DNA from 4 places in the Marinobacter sp. CA1 genome. Region 4 is predicted to be linked to each of the others. Evidence: predicted binding sites of a transcription regulator. Region 4 holds the regulator's gene; each other region holds the start of a gene.
What was found. Region 4 encodes sigma-54, which starts transcription at its own class of promoters, with help from an activator protein. Its sites were predicted from a motif close to ANTGGCATNNANNTTGCTNT; they were not measured.
Positions count from the first base shown of each region.

Region 1: the regulator sigma-54 is predicted to act here: its motif matches at 3,593-3,612, upstream of flgB (flagellar basal body rod protein FlgB).
Region 2: the regulator sigma-54 is predicted to act here: its motif matches at 2,069-2,088, upstream of flgB (flagellar basal body rod protein FlgB).
Region 3: the regulator sigma-54 is predicted to act here: its motif matches at 5,861-5,880, upstream of J2887_RS12310 (flagellar basal body rod protein FlgF).

Region 1 is NZ_CP071785.1:390,440-397,590, reverse strand. Features, by position in the region: gene J2887_RS01840 (FliH/SctL family protein) at 1-267, shown strand, start outside; gene J2887_RS01835 (FliI/YscN family ATPase) at 287-1,603, shown strand; gene J2887_RS01830 (flagellar FliJ family protein) at 1,603-2,007, shown strand; gene flgN (flagellar protein FlgN) at 1,982-2,410, opposite strand; gene flgM (flagellar biosynthesis anti-sigma factor FlgM) at 2,407-2,670, opposite strand; gene flgA (flagellar basal body P-ring formation chaperone FlgA) at 2,785-3,474, opposite strand; gene flgB (flagellar basal body rod protein FlgB) at 3,656-4,033, shown strand; gene flgC (flagellar basal body rod protein FlgC) at 4,053-4,490, shown strand; gene J2887_RS01800 (flagellar hook capping FlgD N-terminal domain-containing protein) at 4,508-5,188, shown strand; gene flgE (flagellar hook protein FlgE) at 5,185-6,381, shown strand; gene J2887_RS01790 (flagellar basal body rod protein FlgF) at 6,394-7,125, shown strand.
Region 2 is NZ_CP071785.1:2,699,971-2,707,121, forward strand. Features, by position in the region: gene J2887_RS12315 (flagellar hook-basal body complex protein) at 1-395, opposite strand, end outside; gene J2887_RS12320 (flagellar hook assembly protein FlgD) at 423-1,100, opposite strand; gene flgC (flagellar basal body rod protein FlgC) at 1,118-1,573, opposite strand; gene flgB (flagellar basal body rod protein FlgB) at 1,607-2,005, opposite strand; gene J2887_RS12335 (nitroreductase) at 2,210-2,761, opposite strand; gene J2887_RS12340 (DUF962 domain-containing protein) at 2,968-3,279, shown strand; gene J2887_RS12345 (adenylate/guanylate cyclase domain-containing protein) at 3,281-4,693, shown strand; gene queF (NADPH-dependent 7-cyano-7-deazaguanine reductase QueF) at 4,741-5,559, opposite strand; gene J2887_RS12355 (ABC transporter permease) at 5,582-6,355, opposite strand; gene J2887_RS12360 (ABC transporter ATP-binding protein) at 6,352-7,151, opposite strand, start outside.
Region 3 is NZ_CP071785.1:2,692,474-2,699,624, forward strand. Features, by position in the region: gene flgK (flagellar hook-associated protein FlgK) at 1-1,355, opposite strand, end outside; gene flgJ (flagellar assembly peptidoglycan hydrolase FlgJ) at 1,375-2,361, opposite strand; gene J2887_RS12295 (flagellar basal body P-ring protein FlgI) at 2,371-3,468, opposite strand; gene flgH (flagellar basal body L-ring protein FlgH) at 3,465-4,169, opposite strand; gene flgG (flagellar basal-body rod protein FlgG) at 4,202-4,990, opposite strand; gene J2887_RS12310 (flagellar basal body rod protein FlgF) at 5,068-5,820, opposite strand; gene J2887_RS12315 (flagellar hook-basal body complex protein) at 5,988-7,151, opposite strand, start outside.
Region 4 is NZ_CP071785.1:3,154,909-3,162,059, forward strand. Features, by position in the region: gene J2887_RS14350 (KpsF/GutQ family sugar-phosphate isomerase) at 1-650, shown strand, start outside; gene J2887_RS14355 (KdsC family phosphatase) at 650-1,207, shown strand; gene lptC (LPS export ABC transporter periplasmic protein LptC) at 1,207-1,806, shown strand; gene lptA (lipopolysaccharide transport periplasmic protein LptA) at 1,844-2,326, shown strand; gene lptB (LPS export ABC transporter ATP-binding protein) at 2,339-3,064, shown strand; gene J2887_RS14375 (RNA polymerase factor sigma-54) at 3,355-4,869, shown strand; gene hpf (ribosome hibernation promoting factor) at 4,987-5,295, shown strand; gene ptsN (PTS IIA-like nitrogen regulatory protein PtsN) at 5,383-5,847, shown strand; gene rapZ (RNase adapter RapZ) at 5,879-6,757, shown strand; gene J2887_RS14395 (HPr family phosphocarrier protein) at 6,754-7,023, shown strand.

The sequences.
Region 1 (7,151 bases), 2.0 Mb from region 4:
CTGAAACTGGTGGAAGAGGCGCTGACCCGCATGGACACCCGCAAGGGCGACGTCACCGTGTACCTGTCGCCGGACGACTACCAGCGCCTGGCCCGCACCGGCACCAACCACATCGGTGATTACCCGGTCCAGCCCGACGACGCCCTGGCCATTGGCGACTGCCGCCTGGAGAGCGACCAGCAGCAACAGACCATTCGCAGCGAAGAACGGCTGCAGGGCTGTGTGGACAAGGTGCGCGAGGAACTGACCCAGGAGTCGCCACAATGATCCGCACCGGAACCCGTACATGAACACCCTGCCCGAACAGCTGGCGCGCGCCGCCGAGCGCTTGCGGGAAGTGCCACGGGAGACCGTCACCGGCCGCCTGGTGCGGGTGACCGGTCTCACCCTGGAAGTCGTCGGTTGTCGACTGGTGATTGGCCAGCGCTGCCTGGTGGACACCCACCAGGGCGAGCCGGTGCTGGCGGAAGTGGTCGGCTTTGACCGCGACACCGCCTTCCTGATGCCCTACCGCGCGGTCGGTGGCCTCTACGCCGGGGCCCGGGTCCAGCGCCTGGACGACGATCTGCAACTGCCGGTGGGCAACAACCTGCTTGGTCGTACCTTTGACGGTCTGATGCAGCCCCTCGATGACGGCCCCGCCGTCAGCGGCGACCGCCTGCCGCTGCACGCGGCGCCCCCCAATCCGCTGAAACGGCGGCCGGTGCGGGAACCACTGGATGTCGGGGTCCGCGCCATCAACGCCCTGCTCACACCGGGCAAAGGCCAGCGTCTGGGGCTGTTTGCCGGCGCCGGCCTGGGCAAGAGTGTGCTGCTTGGCATGATTACCCGGTTTACCCGGGCCAACGTGATTGTGGTGGGCCTGATCGGTGAACGCGGACGGGAAGTCCGGGAATTTCTCGAAGACGCCCTGGGGCCGGAGGGCCTCGCCCGCTCGGTGGTAATCGCCGCACCGGCCGACCAGTCGCCGCTGATGCGGCTGCGGGCCGCCGAGACCTGCCACCGGCTGGCGGAATACTATCGCGACCAGGGCCAGGACGTGCTGCTGTTAATGGATTCCTTTACCCGCTATGCCCAGGCCCAGCGGGAACTGGCACTGGCCATCGGCGAACCGCCGGCAACCCGGGGCTACCCGCCGTCGGTGTTCGCCGCCCTGACCCGGCTGGCGGAACGTGCCGGCAACGGCGAAGGTGAAGGTTCACTGACCGCCATCTACACGGTGCTGGCGGAAGGTGATGACCAGCAGGACCCGATTGCCGACGCCGCCCGCGCCATCCTCGACGGTCACGTCATCCTCAGTCGCGAGCTGGCGGAAGCCGGCCACTACCCGGCAATTGATATCAATGCCTCCATCAGCCGGGTCATGCCCCAGGTCACCGACCGCGACCACCAGCAGACCGCTGCACGCTTCCGCCGGCTGCTGTCCCGTTACCAGAGTGTGCGGGAACTGATTCCCCTTGGCGGCTATCACGCCGGCCAGGACCCGGAGCTGGATGAAGCCGTACAGACGCATCCCCGGCTGGCGAGCTTCCTGCAGCAGGCGATCGACGAACCGGCAGGCTATGACCAGAGCCTGCAACAACTGCAAGGGCTGTTTGGCTGATGTTCAACCGCTTCCTCGACCAGCAGCAGAAAACCCTGGAACGCCTGGGCAACGACAAGCAACAGCAGCAGTTGCGCCACCAGCAGGAACAGCAGCGCTACGACAGCCTGAAGTTCTATGTCGACAGCATGGCCAGCGGCGCCAGCGGCAATGCGCTGGTGCACCAGAACCGACTGGCCATGCGCCATCAGCTCAACCAGCTACTGGATCAGCAGGCCGACGAATTGCTGTTGGCGGGCAAGGAACTGGAAGCACGGCAGCGGGCATTGCTGGCGCAGTTCGGTAAGGTCAAGGGACTGGAGTTGCTGGTACGACGGCGCCAGCAGCAGGATCAGCAGCGCCAGCGGCGCCAGGAGCAGGGACAGGTGGACGACTGGCTCAACGGAGCTGGTCGTAAGGGTTAGTGGTGGTGCCCAGAAGATCATCCAGCGCCGTGCGGTGACTGGCCAGCAGCTCGCCGTTGCGCTCATTCAGGGCCTGGCAGCGCACCAGTGCCGCCTCCAGTTCTTGCCAAAACGATCGCAGCTCCGTGGCCAGGGCCGGTGGCAGTTTGGTCAACAGCCGCTCAAAACCGCCGGCATCGGCGTTCAGTCCCAGGCCCACCAGGATTTCCCCCCGACGGCCGGCACTGACTTCCAGCGCCGCCAACGCGTCACCGATCTGCTCTCCCAGCGGCTGCAGCGCCTCGGCGTCAGTGCGCGCCAGCAGCCGCTGCTGCTCCACCAGCAGTGGCTGCAACCCCTGGCAACGCGCCAGGTCGGCACGGATTCCCCGGGTCAGCTCCGCCAGGGCAGCCTTGGCGCTCATGAGCCGTGCAGGTCCAGCACCGCTTCCGCCAGTACCGCCGGGTCCAGATCGAGCTGACCTTCGGCGATGGCCTGACGCAGGGCATTAACCCGGGTCATGTCGACATCGGAGGCGTCCGCCAGGGACTTTTCCAGACCGCGGCTCTGCAGTTCCGGCGTCGCACTGGCGGCCGTGCTGCTGGTCGCCCCCTGGTCATGGCGGGCGGCGTTGGCACGCTGGTTGGCGCTGGTAACCGGTGTCGTGGCGTGATTGATTTTCATAGCATTCAAACCCAATCAGTGTCTCTGTCAGAGTATAGCGACCGGCTGCCGGCGAAACTGTAACCGAACTTGGAAAAAATGCGTTGGCAGGTATCCGCACCGGTCCAGGGCCCATCAGAATCGGGTTTCGACGATGCCCCGCTCCACCACCCAGGCGGTGATGACCTTGCCGGACGAATGGTTACGCACCCGGATACCCTCCCCCTTGCTGCCGCTCTGGAGCGCTTCGCCGGTCATCGAGGCAGCCACGCCGTCGGCCTCGACCCGGATCAGCACCTGGTCGCCTCGCTCCACCAGCAGCGGTGCTTCCGCCAGGTCCAGGGTGATGACCTGGCCACCACGGATCGCGCGCCGGGTCCGCAGCCCCCGCAACATGCGGATGTCGGTCACAAAATCGCCGTAGATGTCGGCCAGGTCCCGCACCGCCAGCCGCATGGTGTCCCGGTTCAGGCTCTCACCCCGGCGCACCGTCCGCCGGGCCGTCACCACCGGAACCTTGAGCGATACTTCCGCCCGCGCCCGCAGTTCCCATTCCGGCTCACTGCAGCCGATGCGATAGGGCACCCGCCCCCAGATTCGCCCGGAGGCCTGGGCCGGCGCCACCACCAGCTCGCCCTGGCAGCCGGGATGCTGGTCCGCGGCTCCCGGCACCCAGGCTTCCACCTGGTAATCGAAATTGACCCAACCACGCTGACGGGCGTAACGCTGGACCTGGCGCTCGGCGTCCGCGGTGACCCGCGCCACCAGGTCCGCCCGATTCTGGTTCTGGGCCTGAACACCACCAGCGGCCAGCAGCCAGACCAACAGCAGTGCCCCGCCCGACAGGGGAACCCGCCACTTCCGGGGCGGAAACCACGATTTCCGCCCTGCCTTCCCCACTTCCGCCCTCAATCGGTAACCCCTTGATTTATTGAATCTAAAAGTTGGCACATACCTTGTTAGTACGGTAGCAGGAAATCTCACTGCATGGCACTGGAGACCAACCATGGCACTTATTGTGGACAAGGCACTGGGCGTCCATCAATACGCCCTGTCGATGCGGATGGAACGCTCCCGCATCCTCGCCAGCAACCTGGCCAACGTTGATACCCCGGGCTACCTGTCCCGTGATTTCGACTTCAAGGCCTCCCTGCAGCGGGTCGCCCGGGAGCTGGACGGCCTCCACAGCGGCCTGCCCGCACCCAGCCTCGATGCCAGCCGGGATCTCAAGTACCGGGTGCCGATGCAACCGTCCGAAGACGGCAACACCGCCGAGCTCGGCGTGGAACAGGCCCAGTTCGCCGCCAACGCGATGGACTTCCAGACCAGCCTGACGTTCCTGAATATGAAAATTTCCGGCCTGCGCAAGGCCATCGACGGATAACGGATCGAGGAGCCACACCATGGCATTCCACAACATCTACGACATTGCCGGCAGCGCCATGCGCGCCCAGTCGGTTCGACTGAACACCGTCGCCTCCAACCTGGCCAACGCCAACAGCGCCGCGGGCAGTGAGGAAGATGCCTTCCGCGCCATCAAGCCGGTGTTCGCCAGCCTCTATCAGAGCCTGGAGACCCGCAGCCCGGTCACCAGCCAGCGTCTGGCCGCCGCCAGTGTCGGCATCGCCGGTGTCACCGAATCCGACCGCGCCATCGAGCGTCGTCACGAGCCCGGCAGCCCCATTGCCGACGGCGACGGCTATGTCTACTACAGCAACGTCAATGTGGTGGAAGAGATGGCAGACATGATGTCGGCGTCGCGCAATTTCCAGACCTCGGTGGACATGGTCAGCCGGGTCAACAGCATGCAGCAGGGCCTGCTGCGCCTTGGCCAGTCCTGAGGGGATAGGGAACCGACATGACCGTTTCAGCCATGCAGAACCGCGAAACCGGCGGCGCGACGAACACCGGCACGACCGCCAACACCATTGCCGGCAATGACAACAGCGCCGCGGGACTGAAAAACGAGTTCCTCACCCTGATGGTGGCGCAGATCAAGAATCAGGACCCGCTTAATCCGTTGGACGGCGCCGAGTACGTCGCCCAGCTGGCCCAGTTCTCCACCGTCGAAGGCATCGAGAACATGGGCAAACTGCAGAACCAGAACAACGTGCTGATGGACACCCTGCAGGTGTTGCAGAGCACCAACCTGGCCGGCAAGCAGGTCAGCATTCCGGTGGATCGCATCAACCTGGATGCGGAAGAGGAACTCACCGGCACCGTGGCCCTGCCCGCCGCCGCCAGTGAGGTGGAAGTCCGTGCCCTCGACGCCGCTGGCAACGTAGTGGAGTCGGTCAATCTGGGCGCCCGCGACGCCGGCGAAACCGCCTTTACTCTGCCGGAGCTGGATGCCGGCCAATACACCCTGGAGGTGATCGCCCGCAACGGCGATGACCTCACCACCTACCCGCCCAAGCTGCAGCGTACCGTTGAGAAAGTCAGCGTGCCGTCCGATGGCAGCGACATCCGCCTGCAGGTTGCCGGCGTGGGCAGTGTTTCCCTGTTCAGTATCAGCGAATTCCTTGGAGGACGTTCATGAGCTACAACATCGGTCTTAGCGGTTTGCGCACCACCAACCAGTCTCTGGATGTGATCTCCCAGAACATTGCCAACGTGTCCACGGCGGGCTTCAAGGCCAGCCGCCCGGAACTGGCCGCACTCTACTCCGGCGGTCAGCCTGGTGGTGTGGAGATGAACAACGTGTCGCAGAACTTCGGCAAGGACGGCAACAAGAACTTCTCCGGCCGTGAGCTGGACATGGCCATCTCCGGCCAGGGCTTCTTCATCGTCAAGGATCAGAACGGCCAGGACCGCTACACCCGCGCCGGCATGTTCAGCAAGGACGCCAACAACTTCGTCACCACCGCCAACGGTATGAAACTCCAGGGTTACGGCGTCAATGCCAACGGCGATCTGGTTCCGGGTGTGCTGACCGACCTCAAGGTACAGGCCGCCACGGTACCGGCCCAGGCCTCCACCAGCCTGGATTTCGTGGCCAACTTCAAGGCCGATGCGCCTGTGCCGGCCGTCGCGCCGCTGGACCCGAACGACACCAACACCTACAACTTTTCCTACTCCAGTGAGGTGTACGACTCCCTTGGCAATGAGCACACCCTGACCAAGTACATGGTGAAAACCGGCGCCAATACCTGGGATGTGCACATGTATATGAACGGCGCCGCCATGGGTGCGCCGACGGCCGTGAACTTCAACTCGGACGGCAGTCTCAATACCCCGGCCGGCCCGGTCGCCCTCACCTATGACCCGAGTGCCACTACTGGCGCGGATGTCATGAACTTTGACCTCAACCTCACTGGCACCACCCAGTACGCCGGTGACTTCGCGGTTACCGCCAACGCCACCGACGGTTTCGCCTCCGGTGACCTGACCGGGCTGCGGGTGGATGAAGATGGCTCCGTCTCGGCGGTGTACACCAACGGCCGCGACCGGCTGCTGGGTCAGGTGATACTGGCCAACTTTGCCAATCCGGGCGGCCTGTCCCAGGCCGACAGCACCACCTGGACCAAATCCTTCGCCTCCGGTGACGCCGTTACCGGCACCGCTGGCACCGGCGCCCTTGGCACCCTGACTCCCGGCGCCTACGAAGGCTCCAACGTCGACCTGACCGGCGAACTGGTGAACCTGATGACCGCCCAGCGCAACTACCAGGCCAACGCCAAGAGCGTCAGCACCGCCGACCAGCTCACCCAGGTGCTGTTCAGCAACATGTAATAGGGCCCGACCATGGAACGTTACCTCTACACCTCAATGAGCGGCGCGCTGCACACCCTCACGGCGCAGCGCATCCACGCCAACAACCTGGCCAACAGCAGCACCACCGGGTTTCGCCGTGATTTCGAACGCGCCGAGACATACCAGGTGAAGGGGGCGGGCCTGGAGACCAAGTACCTGAGCCAGAGCCAGAGTGCGGTCACCGACTTCACCCCCGGGCGACTGGAAACCACCGGCCGCGACCTCGACGTGGGCATCCGCGGCGCCGGCTTCCTGGCGGTGATCGACGAGGCCGGCAACGAGGCCTACACCCGGGTTGGCAACCTCAGTCTCGATGCCGAGGGCCAGCTGCGCATCCGCGGCCGGGAAGTAGTCGGCGCCGGCGGTGGTCAGCTCGCCATTCCCGAATACCAGGCCATCAGCATCGGTGACAACGGCACCATCTCAGTGACGCCCCCCGGCGGTGGCCAGCTGGAAGCCGGTCAGCTGAAACTGGTCAACCCGCCGCTGGACCAGCTCCGCAAGGGTGAAGACGGCCTGTTCCGTCTCGCCGACGGTGAAGCCGCCGCAGCCGACCCGGAGGTTCTGGTGGTGTCGGGCCATCTGGAACAGTCCAACGTCAATCCGGTGGACGAGATGGTCACCACCATGGCGCTGAGCCGAACCTTTGAGATCCAGATGCGAATGATGAAAGCGGCCGACGAGAACTCCAACGCCGGTAACCGACTGGTTCGAGGCGGTTAAGCGGTCACAGACCACTTGGCCAACAG
Region 2 (7,151 bases), 450 kb from region 4:
TTGCCATCGTCGTCGGCCTCGTAGCCCTGAACCCGCATGTTCTGGTTATTGACCACGTAGCCGTCTTTATCAACGCCGAACTGACCGGCGCGGGAATAGCGAGTTTCACCGCCATTGTTGAGGATAAAGAAGCCGTCTCCGTCGATGGCCATATCCAGGGCATTGTCGGTAAAGCTGATATTGCCCTGACCGAAACTCTGGCGGACATCCTGCACCCGCACGCCGTCACCAACGGAGTTACTGCCAGCGCTCAGAAAACCACTGGAGTACAGGTCACCAAACTGCACCCGGCTGGATTTGAAGCCCACGGTGCTGGCGTTGGCAATGTTGTTGCCGGTGACATCCAGATCAACCGAAGCTGCCCGCAATCCACTAAGACCCGTATTGAAAGCCATGTTACACCTCGAAATTCAGATTCTGGATCAATTGATCTGGTAGACGTCGGCAAGGGCCACCGAGCCCTGTCCCGCCAGGTTAAGGGTGATTTCACCCGCGCCACCCAGTGACACACTGTCCACGTTGGCGCTGATGAGGGTGCCAAGCTGTTCGGTGCCGGAAGGGTAACTACCCTCCGCAACGAACTCGTACTTGCCGGGCGGCAACGGATCGCCGTTGGCGTCATTGCCGTCCCAGGTGAATTTCTCGTAGCCCTTGGCCGCCTGACCCAGATCGATCTGCCGCACCAGCTCACCGGCGCTGTTCTTGATGGAGATCTTCAGGTTGGAGGTGGAAGCCTGTACCGCCACCGCGCCTTCAATCTCGCCTTCGCTCACCAGCTTGGCGGCCGTACCCGGCACCAGCACCGTCCGCCCCACCATGGCGGAAGCCTGCAGGGCCTGGGTAGAGCGGAATTCGCCCACCACGTTGTCCACCGCACTGGAGACTTTCTGCATTTCTTCCAGGGAACTGAACTGCGCCAGCTGGGCAATGAACTCGCCGTTGTCCTGTGGCTCCAGTGGGTTCTGGTTCTTCAGCTGCGCGAGCATCAGCTCCATGAACTCGCCCTGGCCCAGCTCATCACTGCCCTTGGCCTTGTCGTCCTGTTTGATGCCGTACTGACTCAGGAACTCACTGCTGGTTGTGCTGTTAACCGCACTCATGGCTTATTCCTCGCGTCTTATTGCTGTCCCAGGGTCAGAATCCGCTGCATCATCGACTTGGCGGTGTTCATCACGTCCACGTTCATCTGGAAGCTGCGGGATGAGGACATCATGTCCGCCATTTCTTCCACCACGTTGACGTTGGGGTAATACACATAGCCGTCTTCGTTGGCGGCGGGATGATCCGGCTCATACCGCATCTGCAGCTCGGCCTGACTCTCTACAATACCTTCCACCCGCACACCGGCGCCCAGGGCATCGTCACCGGCAGCGGCAACGCCTTGCCACCCCTGGTCGGGGTTGAGCATCTGCTGCTGGATGGCGGCGAACACCGGCTTGCGGGCACGGTAGGTGGTATCGGTACTGGAACTGGCGGTCTCGGCGTTGGCAATGTTCGAGGCGGTGGTGTTCAGTCGCAGCGACTGCGCAGTCATACCGGAGCCGGCAATGTCAAAGATGCTGCCTAGGGACATGATGAATCTCCTGAATAATCCTGGGTCGCTGTGTTACTGGCCTTTCAGGGCCTTGTTCAAACCACTGAACTTGGCGTTCAGGAACTGGAAGCTGGCCTGGTAATCCATGGCGTTACGCATGAAGCGGCTCTGCTCCTGCTGGCTGTCGACCGTATTGCCGTCAATTGAGGGCTGATGGGGGTTGCGGTACATCAACTCGCCATTGCCGCCGCCAGTGCCATCATCCAGGTGGCCAGCGTGGGTTCGTGCCATTTCGAAGCCGCTCATCGACTCCTGAGCCCGGGCCATCATCGCCTGGAAGTCCACGTCCCGGGCCTTGTAGCCGGGGGTATCCGCGTTGGCCAGGTTGTTGGCCAGCACCTCGGCACGTTTTACCCGCGCCTGCAAAGCGTGTTCGTGAATGCCCAGTGCCTTGTCAAAGGTGATTGCCATACTGCCTCCGGAACAGCCGTTCTGAGCCCGTCAAGTTGGGCGATAGGTCGTCTTTCCAGAGTCAAAGCAATTGTGATGCCAGTTTCTTTGCAGGATGCGGAAGGTCAGGAATGGCGGGGGATGCGGTCAAACGGGAGAGGAATAGGAGATGTGGGTGGCGCAGCCGCTGGCGGCAACCACCCGGAAAAGCGGCAAGGTCTTTCCCTATGGCGTGTTCGGCCAGGAGCGGACAAACTCGGCCACCGACAAACGCGGCACCGACGGTTTGCTGTCCGCTACGGAGCCGACGTACAGGAAGCCGGCGATACTCTCTTCCGCCTGCAACCCGAGCCCCTGTTTCACCCGCTCGTCATAGGCCAGCGCCCCGGTCCGCCACATACCACCAAAACCCGCGGACTGCAGCGCCAGCAGCATATACGCCAACCCCGCCCCGGTGGACAGCACCTGCTCCACCTCCGGCACCTTGGGATGCTCGGTTGGACTGGTGATCGCCACCACCAGCATGGGCGCCCGCAGCGGCATGCGTCGAAGCTTGTCTTTCTCAGCCTCGGTGTCGGCCGTGCCGGCGAACAGCTCGCCCAAACGCACCAGCCCCTCGCCTTCAATCACCAGATACCGCCAGGGACGCAAAAGCGCATGATCCGGCGCCCGTGCGGCACATTCGAAGACCTGTTCCAGCAGCGCCTGATCCGGCGCGGGGGCGATCAGTCGGGGTTCCGATGAACGGTTGAGAATGGCGTCAATTACCTCGGTCATAATCCTTCCGGCTAACGGGTTAGAGTGCCGCCATCAGGCGGCACAATGGCTGCAGATCAGGCCACAAACTGCCAGAATTGTGCAGTTCAGGCAATGCTGTTAGTCTTTAGTCGTAGTTTCGTGGCGAATGCCGCCGTGGCAATTGCCAGGTTCTCGAAACACGACAATCTACCTCCTATAACATTCAATAAACAGGTAGTGGCAACATGAGCGACGATCGCCGATTCAACAGCTTCAGCGAGTTCTATCCGTTTTATCTGGAAGAACACCGGCACCCGACCTGCCGTCGCCTCCATTACCTTGGCAGCCTGCTGGTTCTGGCTGTCGCCGCTTACGCCCTGGTCAGCGGCCGTTTCGCACTGCTTTGGCTTCTGCCCGTGATCGGCTATGGATTTGCCTGGGTTGGTCATTTCAAATTCGAGAAGAACCGGCCAGCCACCTTCAAGCATCCTCTTTACAGCCTGATGGGTGATTGGGTGATGCTCAAGGACATGCTGGTAGGACGGATCAGGTTCTAGGATGATGAACGCTCCTCTCAATATGGGGAAAGCGCTGGTGCTGGATGGAAACAGCGCGCCGGTCGCGGTCCCACCCATGCCCGACTATAACGGTCGGGTGGTCGCCTATACCGCCACCGCACTGATTATCGCCCTCGGCATGTTCGAGGACCTGTTCGGCGCCAACATGTACGGCCTGCTTGCCGGCTGCCTGATCTGGCCCCACATTGCCTGCTATCTCAGTCGCCGCACCCTGCTCCGCAAGTCCAACCGCATACGCCAGAAAATGCTGATGCTGGACTGCATCTTTGGTGGCGCCTGCATCGGCACCTGGGGACTGATTCTGGTTCCCTCCGCCGCCGTGGCGCTGATGATCATGTTCAGTTGCCTGATCGTGGGCGGGATTCGCCAGTGGCTGCTGGGCATGGTGCTGCTCGTTGTCAGCACCTCCGCCGCGGTGGCGCTCAATGGTGTGCCTGCTTCGCTCCAGGCGCCGATCTGGACCACGCTGGTATCCCTGCTGGCCACCGGCACCTACATCTGCGTCACCGCCTATTACGCCCACCAGCAGGCGCGCTCGCTGATGCTGGCCAAGACCCAGATCCAGAATCAGCGCGAGCAGTCCATCGCCCTGTCCCACAAACTGTCGAAGTACCTGTCACCGCAGGTCTGGCAATCCATCTTTACCGGCGAGCGGGACGTCCGACTGGAAACCCAGCGCAAGAAGTTGGCCATTTTCTTCTCCGACATCAAGGGATTCACCGACCTGTCCGAGGAGATGGAACCGGAAGCGCTGACCGAACTGCTGAACCACTACTTCAACGAAATGTCGGAGGTGGCCCTCAAGTACGGCGGCACCATCGACAAGTTCGTTGGCGACTCGATCATGGTGTTCTTCGGCGACCCCACCAGTCGCGGCCAGCGCGAAGACGCGTTTGCCTGCGTTTCCATGGCCATCGAGATGCGCAAGCACATGAAGATCATGCGCCAGAAGTGGCGCAGCCAGGGCATCAAGACGCCACTGGAGATCCGCATGGGCATCAGCACGGGCTACACCACCGTCGGCAACTTCGGCGCCGAAAACCGCATGGACTACACCATCATCGGCAAGGAAGTGAACCTGGCCAGCCGCCTGGAATCCCTTGCCGAGCCTGGCGAAATTCTGGTGTCCTACGAAACCTTCTCCCTCATCAAGGACCGGATCATGTGCCGGGACAAGGGCGAGATTACGGTGAAGGGCTTTGGTCGCCCGGTGCCCATCTACGAGGTGGTGGACTTCCGTCGTGACATGGGGCCGAACCGCAGTTTCCTGGAACACGAACACAGCGGCTTCGCGATGTACCTGGATTCCGAGAAGGTCACCGAGAAAGAGCGGCAGTCGATTCTGAGCGCCCTCGAGGATGCCGCCGACCGGCTCCGCCAGGAGGATGTCTGAAACAGGAGCGGTGACAGCCGGGACAGCTGGCCGCTCCCGCGGAATGACTACTGACGCACCAACCGCAGTGACGGCACCGCGCCTGGCTCGGTACTGCGCCAGGGATTGATGTCGAGCCCACCGCGCCGGGTATAGCGGGCGCAGACCGTCAGTTTCTCCGGCTGGCAACGCTCCATCAGATCCATGAACACCGTCTCCACGCAATGCTCGTGGAAGTCCTGTTTCTGCCGAAACCCCACCACGTACTGCAACAGCGACGGGCGATCAATGGCCGGACCGGTGTACTCGATGGTCAGGGTGCCCCAGTCAGGCTGGCCGGTCACCGGGCAGTTGCTCTTCAACAGATGGGAACACAGCTTTTCGGTCACCACGTCGCCACCGGCATGCAGCAGCTCCGGCTGGTATTCATAGGCCGTCACTTCCACCGCTTCGTCGTCGATCGACTCGAATCCCGCCGGACGACCAATCGCCTCACCGTCGTCGTCCACGCTGTGCAGGGTCATATGAACCGTGGCGCCGCAGGCGCTGGAAAGATCCTTTTCCACCACGGCCTTGACCCGTTCCGGAGACGAAAACACGGTCTGATTGAGGGAGTTGAGGTACAGCTTCCAGGATTTCGATTCAATCAGCGAGGGCGATGCCGCCGGTACACGGAACTCTGCCCAGGCCACCGCCGGCACACCGGATGGACGCAGCCAGGAGATTTCCCAGGCCTGCCAAAGATCTTCCCCGAACCAGGGCCAGCGGCCGTCGTCCAGCCCCAGCCGACGCCGGTTGTCATCCCGGGGCACCGGGAAAAGCAGGTCCGGGGTGTATTGGTCGGGGTACTCACTGCTTTTGCCCAGTGGGGCGTTGTGCAGGCTCATAGCAGTCCTCAAACAGATCGCATTAGTGACGGATGCCCTTGCCACGCTTGAGCATCTGCAGGGCAACGGTAAACAGGATGGCAATAAACACCAGGATCATCGACAACGCAAATACCACGTTGACGTCAGATACGCCAAGAATGCCGTAACGGAATGCATTCACCATGTACAGGATCGGATTGACCATCGAAACCGCCTGCCAGAACTCCGGCAACAGCTGGATCGAATAGAACACCCCACCCAGGTAGGTCAGCGGTGTCAGCACAAACGTCGGCACAATGGAAATGTCATCAAACTTGGTGGCCAGCATGGCGTTGATGAAACCACCGAGCGCAAACAGCGCGGATGTCAGTACCACCGTCAGCATGGTGACCGCCACATGGTGGATTTCAAGCTGGGTGAATGCCAGCGACAACATCGTCACGATCACCCCGATGCTGAGGCCACGTGCCATCCCGCCAGCAACGTAGCCGGTCAGGATCACCCAGTTCGGTACCGGCGAGACCAGCAACTCCTCAATACTGCGCTGGAACTTCATCGAGAAGAACGACGACACCACGTTGGAATAGGAGTTGGTAATCACCGCCATCATGATCAGCCCGGGCACGATGTAGGCCATGTAATCGAAACCGCCCATCTCGCCGATGCGGGAGCCAATCAGGTTGCCGAAGATGATGAAGTACAGGGTCATAGTGACTGCTGGCGGCAGCAGGGTCTGCGCCCAGATACGGGTAAACCGGCGGATTTCGCGAACCAGGATGGTATTGAACGCAACCAGGATGGCGGATGGGCTCATTGTGTAGACTCCTGCTGTTCCCGGGCATTGTCCTGGACCATGGTCAGGAACAGTTCTTCCAGGCGGTTGGATTTGGTACGCATGCTCATCACTTCCAGCCCTTGGGCCTTCAGGGCATCAAACACCTCATTCAGACTTCGCCCTTTCTCGACCTCCACTTCCAGGGCTCCGTCATCAGCCAGCCGCGCCTCGAAGCCGGCCAGTTCCGGCGCGCCTTCAAGGGGTGCCTTCAGGTCCATGATGAAGGTTTCCCGATGCAGCTGCTTCAGCAGATCACGCTTGCTGGTGTTCTGGAGAATGCTGCCATGGTCAATGATGGCAATGTTGCGGCACAGCGCTTCCGCCTCTTCCAGATAATGGGTGGTCAGGATGATCGTGGTGCCCTGGCGGTTCATTTCCTCCAGGAAGGCCCACATTGAGCGCCGCAGCTCAATATCCACACCAGCGGTCGGCTCATCGAGGATCAGCAGGCCGGGTTCGTGCACTAGAGCCCGGGCGATCATCAGCCGCCGCTTCATGCCGCCGGAGAGCATCCGTGCCGGCGTATCCCGCTTGTCCCAGAGCCCCAGCTCCTTGAGGTACTTCTCGGTTGAGCGCCTGGCCCGGCGCAATGGCAGACCGTAGTAGCCCGCCTGGGTGGTGACGATGTCAAAGACCTTCTCAAACTGGTTGAAATTGAACTCCTGGGGTACCACCCCCAAACCCAGCTTGGCGGCCGCCAGATCGGTGTCAATATCATGCCCGAACACCTTGACCTTACCCGCGGACTTGTTGACCAGGGAGCTGACGATCCCCA
Region 3 (7,151 bases), 460 kb from region 4:
CGCACCGGGCTGGCAAAGGCCAGATCCTCTTCCCGCTCCACCTCCAGCGAGATCGATTCCGCAGCGTTACGGGTAGGCTGAATCTGGTAGCTGTCACCCGGGTTGAAGGTGCCGTCGTTGATCTGGATATTGAACCCGGGCATGCCGATCTCAGCCGGCAGCGGGTCCGGCAGACGGCCCTGTTTGACCACTTCACCGGATTGGCTGTCGATCACCTCGTAGTTGCGACCGTCGCCTGAGAACTGCAGGTTCCAGCTGCCCGAGATCAGCGCGTTGCTGTCGCTGATCTCGACACCAATGTCGGCATCCCCTGGCGGCAGATTGTTGCCGTTGGCAATCACCCGACTGGACATCGCCTCCGGCGAGTTGATATCAGAGAAGAACAGACCACCCAGGTCGCCCTCCAGGTCCATACCAATCTCGTGCTGGTGATTGATGTTGTCTTGCAGGGCAATGGCCACCCGGCCCAACTCATCAAACGCGGTTTTCAGGGATTCCTGTTCAAAGCGCCGCAGCCCTCCCAGGGACCCGCCGGTGATCTGGCTGTCGATCGGTACCTGACGTCCGGCATCCAGCAGGGTGAACTCCAGGAAAGCCGGGTCTTCCACGCTGGGCCGTGTCGACAGCTGGGAGGCATCCGCCCCCACTACCAGCGCCTGACCATTGCCCAGCATGACGTTGACCTGGTTGCCCTCGGTGTGGAGCACCCGAATGCCCACCAGCTCCGACAGCTCACGCAGCTTCTCGTCGCGCTTGTCCAACAGATCGTTAGGCAGCCGACCCTGGGCAATACCCGGGCTGTTGGAGATCGCCAGGTTCAGCTCGGCAATGCTGGACATCAGGGTGTTGGCATCTTCAACGCCCTGGCGCATCTGCAGCTTGACCGACTCCCGCTGCTGGATGAACTCGGCCTGCAGAGACTGGAAGCGATCCGCCACCGCCTTGGCCTCACTCAGCACCGACTGTCGCTGGGGCAGCGACGCCGGGTCTTCCGCCGCACTCTGGAGACTGGCAAAGAAGTTGTTCAGGACATCGTTGAGCCCGGTGGTCGAGGACCCCAGCAGGTTGTCCAGTCGGCTGAGTTCCTGATTCAGCGCTTTCTGTTCGGACTGCAGCGAGGTGTCTGAACGCACCTGCTCCACCAGGTACTCATTTGCCACCCGGCGGATGTTGGAGATGTTGACCCCGGTGCCCACCGTACCGGCACCAGTGCGCAGGCCCCGCTGGCTTTCGAACAGCACTTCCTGGCGGCTGTAGCCGGGCGTGTTGGCATTGGTGATGTTGTTACCGGTGGTATTCAGGGCTGACTGATGGCCCAGCACACCGGACAAACCAATTTGAATCAGATTGGCCATAGCGTTTTACCCTCGGAACCTATCCGTCAGCTCCCGGGGACGACTGCCCGGAGGCACCCACCGGCTGGTTCATGGTCTCGCCGGCCATGATCCGGCGAATCTTGTTGGCGTAATGCGGGTCGGTCGCATAACCCGCAGCCTGCAATTGGTCAGCGAACTGCGCCGGGTCTTCGGCGGACGCCAGCACCTCGCGATAGCGGGGATTCGACTTCAGGAAATCAACATAGTCGTGGAAACTGGCCTGGTAATCCGGGTAGGCCCGGAACTGCGCCCGCTCACTCATCCGCACGCCATCCCGGTACTCCGAGGTGGCGATGTTGACGGAATCCCCCTGCCAGCGCCCGTCGGCCTTGATACCGAACAGGTTGAAACTCGGCGCACCCTGCTCCCCTTCGATCATGTGGCGCCCCCAACCAGTCTCCAACGCGGCCTGCGCCACCATCAGCCGGGGATCAATACCGGAATCCGCCGCGGCCGCTTCCGCCAGCGGCAGCAACTGACTGACAAACTGCTGTGGCGACTCGAACCGGGACGGCAAGACGCTGTCGGTCGCCGGCGCCGATGACGCCGCCACCGCCTTCACTTCCGCAAGCCGCTCCGGCAGTTGCCGCGACAGTGACGGCAGACTGCGGTCGTAGGCGGCAATGTCGGCCTTGTGGCCGGCCCGACGCTCACCTTCGGCGGACATCCCCGGAATCTGGCGACTGAGCTGACGCACCAGAGTGTCCGACAGCCCCAGCCCCTGGTCGGACAAGGTCAGACTGAGCTGGTTGTCGAACATGTCCTGATAGAACTTGGACTGCTGGCTGTTGAGCAGGTTGCCCTCGGAGAACACCTCGTTGGCTTTGCGCATGGATTTCATGATCTCGGTGAGGAACAGGCCCTCGAACTGCTTCGCCACTTCCTCCAGCGCCGCCTTGCGATCAGAGCGCGCTTCCGCCTTCAGCGCGTTGAGACCGCCGAAGTCGGTGTAGATGCGGGATTGCTGTAGTCGTGGGTCCTGCATGACGCTACCTCAGATCACAATCAGTTCGGCCCGCAGGGCGCCGGCCTGTTTCAGCGCTTCAAGCACCGCCATGACATCACCCGGCGCCGCGCCGACCTGGTTCACTGCCTGCACAATCTCGTTAAGGGTGGTCGCCGGACCAAACTGAAACATCCGCGCCGGGTCTTCGGTCACCGCAATCTGGGTGTTGGGAGTCACCACCGTGTCACCATTGGCAAACGGGTCCGGCTGGTTCACTTCCGGGTTTTCCTGAATGGTGACGGTCAGGTTGCCATGGGTAATGGCCGCCGGGCTGACCCGCACGTTCTGCCCCACCACGATGGTGCCGGTGCGGCTGTTAATGACCACCTTGGCGGCGTCTTCGGCTGGGTCGACCTCCAGGTTCTCCAGGATCGACAGGAAGCTGACCCGCTGGGACGGGTCCCGTGGCGCCTTGACGGAGATCGACGTGGCATCGTGGGCATAGGCCATATCCGGCCCCAACATGCCATTGACTGTCTCCACCACCCGCCGTGCCGTCGTGAAATCCGGCTGCAGCAGGTTGAAGGTGATGGTGTCACCGCGACTGAACGGCGACAGCACCTCGCGCTCGATGGTTGCGCCATTGGGAATGCGACCCACGCTCGGCACGTTCACGGTAATCCGCGAACCGTCAGCGCCGGCGGCACCGAAGCCACCCACCACCAGGCTACCCTGGGCCATGGCATAGACCTGGCCGTCAGCGCCTTTGAGAGAAGTCATCAGCAGACTGCCACCCCTCAGACTGTCAGCATTGCCGATGGAGGAGACCGTCACATCCATTTCCTGCCCCGGCTTGGCAAACGGCGGCAAGGTGGCGTGTACCGTCACCGCCGCCACATTGGCGAGGTTGGGGTTGGTGCCTTCCGGCAGGGTCACACCGAACTGGTTCATCATGTTGCGGAAGGTCTGGTTGGTGAACGGCGCCTTGTCACCGGTGCCGTCCAGCCCCACCACCAGGCCGTAGCCCACCAACTGGTTGTTACGCACGCCCTTGATGCGGGCCAGGTCCTTGAGCCGGTCGGCCACCACCGGCGCCGCCACGAGAGCCAGAACCAACAGCAGTGCCATACTTCTCAGCCTGTTCATAACGGCCACCACTCACTATTGAAGAACCGTGCCAGCCAGCCCATCTGATTGGCCTGATCGAAATCGCCGGTGCCACCATAGGCAATGCGGGCGTCGGCGATCCGGGTGGACGCCACAGTATTATTCGGGGCAATGTCCTGAGGCCGGACCATGCCGGTCAGGCGGATGAACTCGTCGCCATTGGTCAGCGACAGCCATTTCTCGCCCCGGATGCGCAGCACGCCGTTGGGTAGCACTTCCGTCACCGTAACGGTGATACTGCCGTTCAGACTGTTGCTCTGGTCCGCTTCGGCCTGGCCCTCAAAATCCCGTTCGAAGTTGGCGCTGGTGTTGATGCCCAGATTGGCCTTGCCCAGCAGAATCGGTTCCGGAATCGACAGTTCGTTGTCCTTGGTGATGCTGCTCTCCGCCGACTTGCTCGCCTGCGTGGACTCCTGCAACGTCACGGTGAGAATATCCCCGACATTGAGCGCGACGGTGTCGCCGTAGAAGTTGTAATTGCGGGAGGTCTGGTAGATCGACCCGGTGTGGGGGTCGCGAGCCATCATTTCCTGGGGCCGCACCGGGGCGTAGGCCGGATCATCCGGTATCGCCCGGGGCCGGGTCATCGCCGTGCAACCTTCCAGCAACACCAGCACCGCCACCAGAGCCGGCATGCCGACCCGGCGGTACCCGTTGGTCTGGGTGTTGTTCCCATTCATGACAGTCACCTCACTCATTGCCGCTACGCCCATCAACCGATGTTGTTGGTGATGAACTGCAGCATCTGGTCGGTGGTGGAAACCACCTTGGAATTCATTTCATAGGCCCGCTGGGTGGTGATCATGTTGACCAGCTCTTCCACCACCTCGACGTTGGAGGCCTCGGTCATCTGCTGCTCGATACTGCCAAGCCCGCCGATGCCCGCCTCGCCTTCATTGGGATCGCCGCTGGCGTTGGTGGCCCGGAACAGGTTGTTGCCGATGGCCTGCAGGCCCTGGGGATTGACGAAGTCCACCAGCGTAATCTGCCCCAGGTTGACCGGGTTGGCCTGGTCATCCACCACCACAGACACGGTGCCGTCCTTGCCAATGGTCACCTTGGTGGCGTTGTCGGGGATGGTGATGTTCGGCTCCAGGGTGTAGCCGTCCGGATTCACCACCTCACCGTCGGCATTGAGCTGGAACTGACCGTCGCGGGTGTAGGCAATGCCGCCGTCGGGCAGCAGGATCTGGAAGAAGCCACGACCATCCACCGCCATATCCAGCGGTTGCTGGGTGTTCTGCAGGTTGCCCTGGGTAAACTGCTTGGTGGTACCCACCACCCGTACACCGGTACCCAGCTGCAGCCCCGAAGGCAGCTCGGTGTTCTGCGAACTGAGACCGCCGGGCTGGCGGTGAATCTGGTACAGCAGATCCTGGAACACCGCGCGATCGCGCTTGAAACCGGTGGTGTTGACGTTGGCCAGGTTGTTGGAAATGGTGGACATGTTGGTGTCCTGGGCACTCAACCCGGTTTTACTGACCCAAAGTGCTGGATGCATGCTCTACTCCTCGGCCGGTGGCATGGCGGCCAACTGTTGCCGCCTGGCGCCATCAGCGCTGTGAAACAGGTTCGTTATCAGAGGTTCTGCAACAGACGTGCCGCCGCCTCGGAATTGGACTGGGAGGTACTCATGACCTTCACCTGCATTTCGTACTGCCGCGACAGTTGCAGGTTGGAGATCATCTCGGACACCGCATTGACGTTGGAGGCCTCCAGAAACCCGGTGGCCACCCGCAGATTGCCATCCGGCGGCTCCGGGCCGTCCAGCGCCTGGTCAGGCTTGCGACGCAGGTAGCCGTCTTCACCTTTCTCCAGGGCATCGGCCGGGGGATTCACCAGCTTCAGCCGGTCGATATCCACCAGCTGATCGGGCGGACCGCCGGCGGGCACGATGGAAATGGTGCCGTCGGCACCGATCTCCAGGCTGTCAAACGGCGGCAGGGCCACCGGGCCACCATTGCCCATCACCAGGTCGCCATTGCGATTGCGCAGCAGGCCGTTGACGTCCACCTGCAGGCTGCCGGAACGACCGAACACCTCTTCGCCCTGACCATTCTGGACCGCCAGCCAGCCGTCACCTTCCACCGCCACATCCAGCTTGCGACCGGTATCCATCAGCGCGCCGGCGGACAGATCGGTACCAGGCCTTTCGGTCATGGCGTAGGCGCGGGTGGGATGATGCTCACCAAACACCGGCATACTCCGGGCCTGGGCGAAATCCCGCTTGAAACCGGTGGTGTTGGCGTTGGCCAGGTTATTGGCGTGGGCCCGCTGGGCCAGCATGTTCTGCTTGGCGCCTGACATGCCGATGTAGAGGGACTTATCCATGCGGAAAACTCCTGCCGGAACTTTGACTGATAGCAGGGTTAATGCAGAACTTGTGCCAACAAGAAAGAGGAGGTACCGGTCACCGGGAATCCGGGCGGCAGAAGTAGCAGAAACAGAAGCAACTCCCGGGTCCATCTTTCGAACCCGGGAAGTTGCGCTAACGGTTATCAGCGGAGGTTGATGATGGTCTGGGTGACCGCATCAGAGGTTTCAATGGTCTTGGCGTTGGCCTGGTAGTTGCGCTGGGCGATGATCAGGTTCACCAGCTCCTCGGACAGGTCGACGTTGGACTCTTCCACCTGACTGGCCTCAATCGAGCCCAGGGTGCCGGTCTCCGGCTGGCCAATCACCGGCTGACCGGACTCAAACGTCTCCACCCAGGTGGTGTCCCCCACCGGCGTCAAACCGTCGGTATTGCTGAAGGCCGCCAGCGCCACCTGCCCCAGCGCCTGGGACTGGCCGTTGGTGTAACGGGCAAACAGCACCCCTTCCGAGGATACGTCCAGCCCCGCCAAGCGACCGGTGGTGTAACCATTCTGGTTCTGGTCGTTTACGCCAGATGACGTGCCGTACTGGGTCGTCTCCGACAGCCCGATCACAAAAGCGGAACTGGTGGGGGGGTCCGGAATTGGCGTCTCGATAACCGTGCCAGGAGGCGGAGGGCCATCAGCACCGTTGGGATCGCCGTTCTCATCTTTCGGCACCCAGTCGCCGATCACCATTTCACCGGCCTGATCGCCGTTGATGGATTGCAACCGACCATCTTCCGTAAAGCGGGCGACAAACGGCGTGGAATCCGTACCTCCGACAAATTCACCGTCAATCTGGACGTAGATGGACCATTGGCTCGCCCCCACACCGTTACCCGGCGCCGGATTTTTGACGAAATACTGGGTCATCTCATGGGAGTTGCCCAGACTGTCATAAATCTTGGTGGACGTGGCGTAGTTGTAGGTCTTCTGATCCAACGGGTTGAACTGGTTGGTCACCTGGGGAGCCCGGGCACCCCAGGCCGTGGCAAAGGCACTGGCGGCATCGTCAGAGGTCAGGTCGGCGACATCCCGATCGGTGGTAATTCGAATCGTGGCCAGCTCTTCCGGCTGATTCACCGTGGTAGCGTTATTGGTGTAGCTGGCCGCCAGTGGATTGCCGCTGTTGTCGATCAGTCGCAACTCGCCGGTGGCATCGTCCACCGACGCGGTGACCGAGTTGGCACTGGAGTTGTTGATGGCGTCAGCCAGGGAGTCGAGATCCGTGACCCCCGAGGTATCCACCGGCACGGCGACGCCATCCACCTGCACTTCGAAGCTGAACCCGCCGGCAGTGATGAA
Region 4 (7,151 bases):
CCATCCTGCCCCTGATCAAGCGCATGGGCGCGCCGCTGATCAGCATGACCGGCAACACCGACTCGGTGCTGGCACGGGAGGCCGAAGCCAACCTGGACATCAGCGTCGATCAGGAAGCCTGCCCCCTGGGACTGGCCCCCACCTCCAGCACCACCGCCACCCTGGTGATGGGCGACGCCCTCGCCGTAGCACTGCTGGATCGGCGCGGATTCAGTGCCGAAGACTTTGCCTTCTCCCACCCCGGCGGTAGCCTCGGTCGTCGCCTGCTGCTGCGGGTCAGTGACATCATGCATACCGGCGAACGCATTCCCCGGGTGGGCGAAGACACCCCGCTCAGCGGCGCGCTGCTGGAAATCTCCCTCAAGGGACTGGGCATGACCACCGTCATCGACGGCCAGGGCGGACTCAGTGGCATCTTCACCGATGGCGACCTGCGTCGCACCCTGGATCGCCCGGTGGACATTCACGCGACACCGATTGCCGACGTCATGACCCGCAACGGCAAGACCATTCGCGACGACCAGCTCGCCGCCGAGGCCCTCAACATCATGGAAGAACTCAAGATCAACGCCCTGCCAGTGGTCAACCGTGACGGCCAACTGACCGGCGCCATCAACATGCATGACCTGCTGCGGGCGGGGGTAATCTGATGACCACGCAAACACCCACCTGGCCTGTTGAACTGATGGCCCGGGCCGCCGACGTCCGCCTGCTGGCCCTGGACGTCGACGGCGTCATGACCGACGGCACCCTGCTGTTCAGCGCCGAGGGCGACGAACTCAAGGCCTTCAACATTCTCGACGGCCTCGGCATCAAACTGCTGATGCAGGCCGGCGTGACCGTTGCAGTCATCACCGGTCGCAGCTCGCCGCTCACCGAACGACGCATGAACAGCCTGGGCATTCCCCACCTGATGCAGGGCCGGGAGGACAAACTCACCGCCCTGAGGGAGCTGGCCGGCCAATTGCAGATGCCGGCGGCGCACATTGCCTATATGGGAGATGACCTGCCCGACCTGGCCGCCATCCAGCACGCCGGCCTGGGCCTGACGGTACCAAACGGCCACTGGTATGTGCGCCAGCACGCCGACCACTGCACCACGGTGCCGGGCGGCGCCGGCGCGGTGCGGGAAGTCTGCGACCTGATCCTCGCAGCCCAGGGCCAGCTGGACCAGTGCCTGGCCCACTATCTGGAGCCGACCGCCTGATGCTCAATACCCTGCTATTCAATAGCAAGGTGCGCTCGCTGGCGCTGCTGACCTGTGCGCTGGTGCTGGCCTCCCTGCTCTGGCGCTCTGACCAGCCACCGGAGCCACTGCAAGCGGAAGGGCTGCGCGGCCCAAGCGAACCGGACGGTTTCGTAATCAATGGCGACTATCGCTCCTTCGACAGCAATGGCGATCTCGCCATTCGCCTCAGCAGTCCCCGCATCGAGCAGTTTGAAGCCAGTGAACGCGCCACCCTAGTGGAACCCGAGGCGATTCTCCAGGATCAGCCATCAGACAGCCCCTGGCAACTCACCGCCCGGCGTGGCGACTTTCATCAGGCAACCGGCCAGCTTTCGCTCAACGGCAATGTGGTTGTCACCCGACCGCTCCAAGACGGCCAGGCCGCCACCCTGAGCACCGAACACTTGACGCTGGACAACCGCAGCCGCACCGTACACACCAATGCACCCGTCACCCTCACAGACGCGTTTGGCACTACCCGTGCCACCGGTATGACCGCCTGGATCGACGACCGGGTGCTGGAACTGACGTCAAAGGTAGAAGGACACTATGAGCCTGCCCCAAACCCGACCCCTTAAGCGAGTGAGCCGCACGTGCACAGCCGTCCTTGCCAGCGTGCTGCTGGCATCCCCGGCGGCGGCCTTTGATCTGGACTCCGACGCCCCGATCACCGTCAACGCCGCCCACGCCCGCCTGGATGACAGTCAGGGTGTGGCCACCTACACCGGCGATGTCGTGGTCGCCCAGCAGGGCACCCGCCTCAGCGCCGACAAGGTGGTGCTGTACCGGGACGACCAGGGCCTGAGCCGCATCGAGGCCACCGGCACCCCCGCCCGCTACTCCCAGGCAACCGCAGGCCAGACCGCCGCCACCGAGGCCAGCGCCGAGCGCATCATCTACAACGCCACCGAAAGCCAGCTGACGTTCGAGCGCAACGCCATGATTGAGCAGTCCGGCAACCTGTTCCGCGGCAACCGCATTCTCTACGACACCCGCAATCGGGTGGTCACGGCCGAGGGCGATAACGGCGGCAATGGCGAGGGCCGGGTGGAAATGGTCATTCAGCCCCGCGGCCGCGCCCAGAGCGACAGCAACTAGACAGGAACCAAGATGGCAGTGCTCCGCGCCAGCAACCTGGCAAAAAGCTACAAGCAGAAGAAAGTGGTCCTCGACGTCTCCCTGGAGATCCGCAGCGGGGAAATTGTCGGCCTGCTGGGGCCGAACGGTGCCGGCAAGACCACCTGCTTCTACATGATCGTCGGTCTGGTACCGTCGGACAAGGGACGCATCACCCTGGACAGCCAGGACATCACTCCCCTGCCGATGCATGGCCGTGCCCGCAAGGGCATTGGCTACCTGCCCCAGGAAGCCTCGGTGTTCCGCAAGCTGAGCGTGCGGGACAACATCATGGCGATTCTGGAAACCCGCAGCGACCTCAAGCGCGCCGACCGCGAGCAAAAACTGGAGGACCTGCTGGCGGAGTTCCACATCACCCACATCCGCGACAGCCTGGGCATGGCCCTGTCCGGGGGCGAGCGCCGGCGGGTGGAGATCGCCCGCGCACTGGCGATGGAGCCGGCCTTCATCCTGCTGGACGAACCGTTTGCCGGTGTAGACCCCATCTCGGTCAGTGACATCAAGCAGATCATTCGCCACCTGCGGGATAAGGGCATCGGCGTACTGATCACCGACCACAACGTGCGCGAAACCCTGGATATCTGCGAGAACGCCTACATCGTCAGTGGCGGCCACATCATCGCCTCCGGCTCGTCCGAGGACATCCTGGCCAACCAACAGGTCAAGGAAGTTTACCTCGGTAACGAATTCAAACTATGACCCTCCCCAAATGCATTGATTTCTGACGTCAGTTTGTCGACCATCAAGTCTTCGCAACGCTGCCTGCTGGTATCTTGAGAACGTGGATTGCGGATAAACCGTCTACACTCGATACAGGCCAGCGGCAGCCGGCCAGATTGTCTTGCCCACCACAAGCAAGTACACTCGGCAGAAAAATTGCTTGTAAAAGCAACTTCGCATGACGCAAGACTTTTTAGGCTCACCAGGCATGACCGGTTGGTGATATCCCGCCTGCCAGGCACACCGGTGACGGAACTGACATCATGGTAATGAAAGCCTCACTTCAGCTAAAACTGGGCCAAAGCCTGACCATGACGCCCCAGTTGCAACAGGCGATCAGGCTGCTTCAACTCTCCACCCTGGATCTCCAGCAGGAAATCCAACAGGCGCTGGATTCCAACCCCATGCTGGAAACCCAGGAAGACGACGACCGCGCCGAGGCAGAGCAGAACGACGACCGCAACGACGCTGAAGACGGTCAGGACCAGGACGCCAGCGCCACCGCAGATGACAGCTGGGATGACGACAGCAGCCAGGAGTGGGAGGCCGACAACAACGGCTCCGAGAACATTCCCGACGACCTGCCGGTCGATACCGCCTGGGACGACATCTACCAGCCCTCTCCTGCCCCCGCCAGCCGCGGCGACGATGAGGGTGACAGCGATTTCGAGTCCCGCAACTCGGTCTCCGAGACCCTTCACGATCATCTGGAATGGCAGCTCAACCTGACCCCCATGGGTGACCGGGACCGGGCCATTGCCCACGCCCTGCTGGACGCAGTGGACGAGCGCGGCTACCTGACCTCCCCGCTGGACGAAATCCACTCCGGGTTGATGGACGACGCCGACGAGGACCCGGTGGAGCTCGACGAGATCGAAGCGGTACTGCGTCGGCTGCAGCATTTCGACCCCGCCGGTGTGTTTGCCCGCGATCTGCAGGAATGCCTGCTGATCCAGCTCAACCAGCTGCCACCTGACACCCCCTGGCTGCCCCAGGCTCGCCTGGTGATCACTCACTACATCAACCTGCTGGGCAACCGCGACTACGCCCAACTGCTGCGGCGCAGCCGGCTGAAAGAAGACCAGCTGCGGGACGTTCTGGCCTTGATCACCCAGCTCAACCCGCGCCCGGGCAGCGCCATTGATCAGGCTGAGCCGGATTACGTCATTCCCGATGTCATCGTGCGCAAGCACCAGGGACGCTGGCGGGTGGAACTGAACCCGGAGATTGCGCCGCGCATTCGCGTCAACGCCAGCTACGCGTCGTTGATCCGCCGGGCCGACAGCAGCGCCGACAACACCTACATGCGGGACCAGCTGCAGGAAGCCAAGTGGTTCATCAAGAGCCTGCAGAGCCGCAACGAAACCCTGCTCAAGGTGGCCACCCGCATTGTTGAGCACCAGCAGGGCTTCCTCGATCACGGCGAGGAGGCGATGAAGCCACTGATCCTCTCCGACATCGCCCAAGCGGTGGAAATGCATGAATCCACGATTTCCCGGGTCACCACCCAGAAGTACATGCATACCCCCCGGGGCATCTTCGAGCTGAAGTACTTTTTCTCCAGCCACGTCAGCACCGATGAGGGCGGAGAATGCTCGTCCACCGCCATCCGGGCGATGATCAAAAAACTGATTGCAGCAGAAACCCCAAAAAAGCCATTGAGCGACAGCAAAATTGCCGCCATGCTAGGGGAACAGGGAATCAAAGTGGCCCGGCGCACCGTCGCCAAGTATCGGGAGGCCATGCACATTCCCCCGTCAAACGAACGGAAGAGATTGGTGTAGGCCAGGGAGCGCTCACCAGCGCGGCTCTGGCCCGAAGGGATCTACCGCCGCGGGGAAACACCGCGGCAACCCCGCCAGTGATCGTAGTCGCTGGCAAGCCGACAATAGGAGACGCCTATGCAACTCAATATTTCAGGTCATCACGTCGAACTGACAGCTCCCCTCAAAGAGTACGTCTCTGGCAAGTTCGAAAAGCTTGAACGGCATTTCGATCACATCAGTAACTGTCAGGTGACTCTGGAAGTCGAGAAGGTCCGCCAGATGGCGGAAGCCACGTTGCATGTAATTGGCGGTGAGATCCACGCCAAGGCCGAAAACGAAGACATGTATGCAGCCATCGACGCTCTTGTGGACAAGCTGGATCGACAGATCCTGAAACACAAGGAAAAAAATATTGATCGTATGCATGGAAACGGCGCCCGCTAAACGGTAGCCTTGCCCACACCTGAACTGATCGAGCTGCGGTACGTCTGACGTATCGCAGCCTTTTTTTTACGGAACCACTGTCTATCCATGACGGACACATCACTCACCATCGAAACCATCCTGACCCCGGAGCTTGCCCGCTGCCGTGTTGCCGGCACCAGCAAGAAGCGGGTTCTGGAATTCATCTCCGAGAGCATCCACCAGCAGTATCCCGATCTGGATGCCGGGCAGATTTTCAACAACCTGGTTGCCCGCGAACGCCTGGGCAGCACCGGTATTGGGCAGGGCATTGCGATCCCCCACTGTCGGCTGGATGGCTGCAGCCAGGTCATCGGTGTGCTGGTCACCCTGGAGGAAGGCGTTGGTTTCGATGCCATCGACAACCAACCGGTGGATCTGCTGTTTACCCTGATCGTCCCCAAGGAAGCCACCAGCGAGCACCTGGAACTGCTGAGCCAGCTGGCCGAGAAGTTCAATGAACAGTCGTTCTGTAACGAACTGAGACAGTGCAGCGACAACGAGACCCTGTACAATCGAATGATAGGCGCCTAACAGCAGACTGATCACTCAAGGGTGATGGACTATGAAACTGATCATCGTCAGCGGCCGCTCCGGCTCGGGTAAGAGTACCGCGCTGCATGTACTTGAAGACCTTGGTTTCTACTGCATCGACAACCTGCCCATCGGACTGCTGTTCCCTCTTACCCGGGAAGCCACCGCTCAGGAGAGCACCGGGCGGCTGAAGAAAATCGCCGTCAGCATCGATGCCCGTAACCTGTCGGATGAGATCGCCAACTTCGAGGACATCCACCACCAGCTGACCCAGACCGGCGCCACCATCGAGACCATCTTCCTTGATGCCACCGACCAGGCACTGCTGCAGCGCTTCCACGCCACCCGCCGCAAACACCCCCTGAGCAACGACCGCACCTCCCTGAAAGAGGCCATCACCAGTGAGAAACACCTGCTGGAACCCATTGCCAGCCTGGCGGATCTCTACGTCGACACCACCGAACTGTCGATCTACGAGCTGCGGGACATGGTCAAACAACGGGTGATCGGCCGGCGGGAACAGGAAATGGCGCTGCTGATCCAGTCCTTTGGCTTCAAGCACGGGGTGCCGGTGGATTCCGATTACGTCTTTGATGTCCGCTGCCTGCCCAATCCCTACTGGGATGCCAGCCTGCGCAAGTTTACCGGCATCGACCAACCGGTAATCGACTTCCTCGAACACGAGGCCATGACCACCAAGCTCACGGACGATATCATTCAGTTCCTGGATTCCTGGCTGCCATCATTCGGCCAGAGCAACCGCAGTTACATGACCATTTCCATTGGCTGTACCGGTGGCCAGCACCGCTCGGTGTACGTCTGCGAGAAAGTCGGCGCCTACTTCGCGGAACGCTACAACAACGTCCAGGTCCGTCATACCGAACTGCCACACCTGAAACGCAGCCTATGATTCGCCAGCAAGTCACCATCATCAACAAGCTGGGCCTGCACGCCCGCGCTGCCGCCAAACTGGTGGCCACCGCCTCGGAATTCGAAAGCAGTATCCAGATCTGCAAGGGCAGCCAGCAGGTGGACGCCAAGAGCATCATGCCCGTCATGATGCTGGCCGCCAGCAAAGGCACCGACCTTGAACTCAACATTGAAGGTCCCGACGAGCAGCAGGCGCTCGATCAGCTGGTCGCCCTGATCAACGACTACTTCGGCGAGGGCGAATAGCGCCCCGCCCCGCCAGCACGCAGGTTTCTACGGCATTCACCTACAACGCTTTCTCACCACTGCAACGTAAGTCCGCTATACTACGTAAGTTTATCAGCTACGCCCGGTAGCCTGGCTGCTGGAGACCC